Methanococcus voltae PS: one gene and its partner. The protein of the gene in region 1 binds, or shares a complex with, the protein of each later gene. Links are inferred from orthologs where the notes say so. Each region holds a gene or a part of one and is shown on either strand. Other genes may lie near its edges. The genes, in order: M2325_RS00370 and M2325_RS02255.

Region 1 (3,240 bases):
AAAATATTATATGAAAAATTAACTGAACAATTAAAAGAATAAAATTTAAAAAAATAGAAAAATAACAAAATAAATTAAGTATAAGTGGCTAATCTGACGAATTAATCAAATTTAGCTTTCCTGTATTCATGTTCAAATTTTTTATCATATAATTTTGAATATGTATAATTTTTAGGGTCGAGAACATCCCCTACAATTATCAATGCTGTTTTTGTAATTCCTTCATCTTTAACTTTTTGAGCTATATTTTCAAGATTTCCAATAATTTTTTTCTCATCTTCCCATGAAGCGTGATATACAACGCCTACCGCAGTATCTGCGGGATAACCGCCCTCTATTAATTCTTTGCATACTTTTTCAATCATACCTGTACCCAGGTATATTGCCATAGTTGCTTGATGTTTAGCCAATGATTTTAAGCTTTCTTCACTTGGTTTTGGAGTTCTACCAACTGGACGTGTTATAATGACGGTTTGTGAAACGTCTGGCAATGTTAATTCAGATTTTAAAGTAGCTGCTGCAGCAAATAATGAGGTTACACCAGGTATTATTTCTACATCGATATTTCGTTTTTCTAACTCATCAATTTGCTCTTTTATAGCACCATATAATGAAGGGTCCCCAGTATGTACTCTAACTACTTTTTTATTTTCTTTAATTCCATTTACAATTACATCTATAACTTCTTCTAAATTCATTGAAGCACTATTGTAGATTTGTGCTCCACTTGTATTATATGTTAAAACTTCTGGATTAACTAATGAGCCTGCATATATTATAATATCTGCGTTTTCAATTGCTTTAGCTCCTTTAACCGTTATTAATTCCTTATCTCCAGAACCTGCACCAACTATTGTTAATTTATTCATAAAAACACCTTTTAAACTATATATTATACTTGTATTTTATATCTTCATAGTATATTTTCATCTGTATTAGATTTTAATTTAAAATTATCTCTAATAAAAATAACCTAAGTTAATTAAACTAATCTTGTATTAAATTCAACATATTTATATTATTTATATGTATAAAAATATGGTATAAAAAGATTATAGATATAATTTTGATATTTTTAGCAATTTTTTAGCAAATAACTGGTTAATTGGTTATTGATTTAAATTATTGATTTAATCCTTTTCTAATCAATTCTTCGATAGAGCCGTATATTACTTCACTACTACAGAAGTTAGGTAAATATGTAGCTGCTTTTCCTGAATTTGTAGCTACGTACTTATAACCCATTTTTTCAATAGGTGCAACAACCATACACGTATCCACAACTAGTTTACCGCCTGCATCTTCTATAATTTTTGTATAACCCATTCTGTCAGCTATTGCTTTTGTATATATCGAAGTACAAACCCATAAGTCTGTTTTTAACTGTTTTTTCTCTTCAAGAAGAATGTCAACAATTGTTTTTATTTCACTCATGCCACTATGTGGGCAACCGATACATATTAAGTCTATTTTTTGGTCATTATTGAATTTTGAGAGCTCTTCTTCAATCATTTCATTTGTAATTGTAATTTCATCGTCAAATTTTAAATTACCCTTATCAAACTGATTATCATAAGTACAGATGGCTTCAGGGGTTATTCCATTAAAATGGTACAATGCAACACCACCACTCGCAGCTAATGCAGCCCCGAGTCCTTTTAAACACTCACTTTTGATATTTAATCCATCGTTTTTTTGCTTGTTGCTAAAATTAAAGTATGGTATGCCGTTTTTTACAATTCTTCCCACATATCTACCTATTAATCCATAAGAAGCCATGTTATTAATTTTATTGTCACATTTTAGACCAATTTTTTCAAAGTCCAAATCTAAATTAATTTTAAAATTAGGTGTTCTATTTTCGTCCAAATGATAGCCATAGTATGAAGTTTTACCCAATATTGCACTAGCTAATGCAGAGGGTCCCCCTTCTCGATTAGTATAAGCGCCAAGAACGGAATTTGAGTAGCATACTGCAGATGACTCCGCCCACGAGATATGGTCTCTAAATCTTGGTACATTTCCGGATAAGTATGGGGTACAGGTACAACCTAATTCAATCCCCATTTTTTCAAAATAATCTATGATTTCAATCTGTTTTTTTGCAAAATCTTCTGGAAATCCAATATTTTTGTAGTCTATTAAGTCCATACCTGCAGGATTTAAAGTTGTAGGTACTGAAACTTTTAAGCCACTAGCTGACATATCTCTTAAAAATTCTAATCCTTTTTCGCCGATAGTTTTATATGAAACTCCTGAAACCTGGGCTGATGTAACATCTATCAATTTTTCGGCTCCATAAATGTCCCCAAGAGATACAATTAAATTCATACACATTTCGAGAGTTTCTCCGTACTCTCCATTATATATTTTTTCTTCTTCAGTGGTTAAATACAAAATTACACCCTTAATCTTTTAGTAAATTTATAAACTTTTAATTTATTGATTCATTAAATTTTCATGTTATTAATTATACATTTGTATTATATTATAGTTATGTTATTAAGCACTTTTAAATATTATTTATACAAATATTTAGAGAAATTTGGAAAACTATTAAAGTATTATTGTAATGTATTATTGTAATGTATTATTACGTACTAAAATATAATATAAAATTAAAAAATAATCAAAAAATAATCCTAATTTAGAGAATTTTATTAGTTAATATCGATGATAATATGGTAAAAGTAAATTATAAAATAAATTCTGAAATTCCTGATAATTTAAAAAATAGAATAACTGCTAAACCAATACAAACTAATTATTTGTATAATGGCGATGATTTTATATTCGAAACACTTCACTCTCTACGAAGAGAGGTAAATGCAGGTACTTTATCACTAAAAGATGGGGATTTACTAGTTGTTAGTGAAAAATTTGTATCCACCAGTCAGGGTAATTTTGTAGATGAGAATAAATCTAAGCCAAAATTGGGTGCTTATTTTTGTTATTACTGGAGTAAATATATTTGGGGTTATATACTAGGTCCTTTATTAAAAACAAGACCTGACCGAGTATTAAACCTTAGAAAAATGCCTGAAAGAGAAACTTTAAAGCATAAGCAAGTTGTAATTGATAATGTAGGATTTATTTATGCCTTAAAACCTGCTTCTGAAGGAGGAATTGATTTAACAAATGTGCCCGGTACTTATGCTTCTTTATTACCTACTAACCCTAAAGAAACCATGGATAAGTTATACGATGCAATAAAAAAGGAATTTGATGTAGATTTAACAA
Region 2 (3,189 bases), 390 kb from region 1 along the record:
AAATAAGGCTGTGTAGAGTAATAAATTGTTTTACTGATTTCTATGTTAAAGCAATTAAATATTAAATCCCTCATTATCTTTATATGTCTATTTTGCCTTGCTTCATTTAGTATGAACTTATTTAAACCCAAAAATGGTTTGTGTTGCATATCTCCAATAGCTCCAATTAATGCAATAGGTGCTAAATCACAAAAACCATAAGCTCTTGCTACTAAATAACAAGTTCCGCTACCTGAAAGCTCTCTTGAGCCATCTACTCCCATTAGTATGGGGTTTAACTGTAAAATTTGGCTATTTTGGCTATTTTGGCTATTTTGGCTATTTTCCCGGTCAATTATATATTTTTTTATTTTAACGGGATGGTGGTCTAAAATAATAGCGTTTAACTTAGCATCTAAGATTTTATCAATCTGTCCGCTTCCCATATCGGAAAATATAAACAGTTGGTCATTTTTACAGGTTGCTTCCTTTTTAAATTCTTCGATTTTTTCATCGTTTAAATTTTCTATCACGGTTATATGAAATTGTTTGTTAATTCTCATTAACATGTTGATTAATATTGCCCCTGATGTAAGTCCATCGGGGTCGTGATGCGTAATTAGCCGTATAGTGCCATTATAATTGTCTATTTTTAATTTTATCAAATTTATAACGTTGTTGAAACTTTCTATATCCTTAATTGGTATTATTTCCATAAATTCACCGATTTAAATAATTTTACATGTATTTAATCTATATTTGAATATGATAACTTCTAAATTCCTAATCCAAATTTCCAATATAATCATTTAGGTATATTTCTCGTTAATAATAAGTATTATTACTTGTTATTAGTTATTATTAGTTATTATTATATGAAATGTTGCATATATTATAATCATAATTATATATATTTAAAGATTAAAATTATTGGACTTATTAAATTATGGACTAATTAAGTGATATTATGATACCAGACTCTTTAAAATTTAAAAAACTCGTTATGGGCTGTGGTAATATGCTATTTGCCGATGATGGATTTGGTTACGAAGTTATAAGTTTACTCGAAAATATGGAATTACCCGAAGATGTAGGGGTAATTGATGCAGGTACGGGGGCACCTTACTATCTTATGTCTATTATGGATAAAGACTGCCCTGTTGAAAAAATAATCGTCGTGGATATTATTGATTTTAAATTAGAACCTGGAACATTGAAAAAATTAGGTATCAAAAACTTGACTAAAATCGATAAATATAATTTTGATGCTCACGACATGCCATTGTCTGATTATTTATTAAAAGCTAAAGAAGCAGGTATTGAAGTCGTAATCATTGGTTGTCAGGCTAAAAGAGTTACCATGCCCGATATAGAAGTTGGATTAACTGATGAAGTTAAAAATTCGCTTGAAAATGCTGTTGAAATGGTGTTAGAAGAGTTAAAGGAGTAAGTTAAAATTAATTTAAAACTAAACTTAAATTAGAATAAACTAATAAAATATAGGTGTGTGATAATTTGGAAGAATTAAAAGGTAGAATTATTTCAAAAGGCTATGTGGAGGGAGAAATTATTATATCCAATAGTCCTATTTCCTTTTTAGGAGGGGTTAGTGAAGAAGGTATTGTAACCGATAAAGAGAACGAATTATACGGAAAAAGCATAGCAAACAAAATATTTGTATTCCCTACTGGAAAAGGTAGCACTGTGGGCTCATATGTTATATACGGACTTGCAAAAAAAGGATTGCTTAAAGGTATTGTTAACCAAGATTGTGAGCCTATTGTGGCTACAGGCGCTATTTTAGGTAAAATACCGCTTGTAGACCATGTTGATATATCCAAATTGAAAAATGGCGATAAAATTATCGTTGATGGAAATAATGGAATTATTAAAGTCGAAAACTAATAAATAACAATTTTATAAAATAGATACGTGAAAAAAATATATGTTTATAATTTAATATTATAATTTAATATCAATAGGTATGTTAGATTCTATTAATTATTCTTTTTTAGAATTTAATATGTCTATATCTTCTTTTTCTTCTTTAATTTCCCCATTGTTTTCAATGTTTTCAATGTTTTCAATATCTTCTATTTTTTTTATTTCGTCATCTTTTGTAGCGTCGTCTTCTTTTTCTTCTGATTTTAGAGCTAGTTCTGAAGTCTCGCCCTCTTCTCGAAACAAATCGTCTTCTTTTTCTTCAATGTGCATTAATTCCAGATTTTTAAGATGTTCAACCATTTTACATCGTTCCGAAAGTTTACTCGATATATAAGCCCAAATTATGAAAATTATGAAAATTGCACCTAGCCAAGAATATATACCTATATCGTTAGTCAACAAATAAGCTATTATTAATATCAATATGCCTATAACCACCCTTAAAACTCTAATTCTGAGTATAGAAGCCTTTTCTTTTTTAATACTATGCCTTATGTCCTCTAATTTTCTTGATGTATAAGTCATTGCTATCCCCCTCATATTCATAATAAATTATATTAATCATAGTATTTATATAATATAATTTATCAATTAAACTAAAAATTTATTATGAAATAAAAATTAAAAATTAAAAATAAAATAATAAGTAATAAAAAAGATAATAAAAAAATTTAAAAAGAATAAATATTAAATTTTGTTAGCTTCTTTTAACAAATCTACGAGTACTATGGAAATCATACTTTCTAAAACAGGTATGACTCTAGGAACTATAATAGGGTCGTGCCTACCTTCTATTTTAAGTTTTGCGTTTGTTTTAGTCTTTAAATTTATAGTATCCTGTACTTTGAATATGGACGGAGTTGGTTTTATTGCCACCCTAACTACAATGGGCGTACCTGTGCTTATTCCTGCAATTACGCCACCACAGTTGTTGGACTTATAATTTATTTGATTATCGTTTTCGTTATTTTCAGTAGATTTGTAATAATATTCGTCGTTATTTTCGCTACCATAAAGCTCAGATACTTCAAAACCTCGTCCAATTTCAACACCTTTAACGGCATTTATAGACATTAAAGCTTCTGAAATTCTAGCATTTAGCTTATTAAATAATGGTTCGCCGATTCCTTGTGGTAAATTTAAAACTATTAACTCTACTACCCCACCTACGCTATCATTATTATCCATTGCGTTTAAAACGTATTTCTCCATGTCTTTATAATTATTTGATAAAGTTCTAAGTGGGTTATTGTCTAAATCATTTAT

The links.
Region 2: the proteins of M2325_RS00370 (region 1) and M2325_RS02255 are in contact, whole or in part, in a crystal structure (PDB 7CNS), measured with the Thermococcus kodakarensis proteins. The link is inferred for Methanococcus voltae PS from one-to-one orthologs. Residues at the interface, in WP_011250200.1 of Thermococcus kodakarensis: Ile25, Ala28, Leu29, Ile32, Tyr33, Ala47, Gly48, Asn53, Ile54, Ala57, Glu60, Phe61, Leu62, Tyr99, Ser128, Glu129, Ser130, Asn145, Arg146, Glu147, Gly148, Gly149, Pro150, Ser151, Leu153, Tyr164, Leu201, Gly202, Asn203, Gly227; in WP_011250199.1 of Thermococcus kodakarensis: Arg6, Lys7, Ile8, Leu27, Gly28, Thr38, Arg58, Gly59, Lys60, Gly61, Ser62, Thr63, Val64, Ser66, Tyr67, Val68, Tyr70, Ala71, Lys74, Glu86, Ala87, Glu88, Thr89, Ile90, Ala92, Thr93, Ile96, Ile97.

What each region holds. Positions count from the first base shown.
Region 1 is NZ_JANUCQ010000001.1:71,289-74,528, forward strand. The notes cover bases 261-3,155. They hold M2325_RS00370 (aconitase X catalytic domain-containing protein), read right to left. Parts: upstream 2,398-3,155; coding sequence 1,123-2,397; downstream 261-1,122. Other genes in these bases: cobM (precorrin-4 C(11)-methyltransferase), read right to left, coding at 261-869; M2325_RS00375 (coenzyme F420-0:L-glutamate ligase), read left to right, coding at 2,682-3,155. Also shown: M2325_RS00360 (hypothetical protein), read left to right, coding at 1-42; more of cobM, read right to left, coding at 102-260; more of M2325_RS00375, read left to right, coding at 3,156-3,240. UniProt on the Methanocaldococcus jannaschii protein: Component of a hydro-lyase that catalyzes the dehydration of mevalonate 5-phosphate (MVA5P) to form trans-anhydromevalonate 5-phosphate (tAHMP).
Region 2 is NZ_JANUCQ010000001.1:466,489-469,677, reverse strand. The notes cover bases 346-3,189. They hold M2325_RS02255 (DUF126 domain-containing protein), read left to right. Parts: upstream 346-1,494; coding sequence 1,495-1,884; downstream 1,885-3,189. Other genes in these bases: aroC (chorismate synthase), read right to left, coding at 2,611-3,189; M2325_RS02250 (hypothetical protein), read right to left, coding at 1,981-2,448; frhD (coenzyme F420-reducing hydrogenase, FrhD protein), read left to right, coding at 947-1,429; recJ (RecJ family nuclease), read right to left, coding at 346-695. Also shown: more of recJ, read right to left, coding at 1-345. UniProt on the Methanocaldococcus jannaschii protein: Component of a hydro-lyase that catalyzes the dehydration of mevalonate 5-phosphate (MVA5P) to form trans-anhydromevalonate 5-phosphate (tAHMP).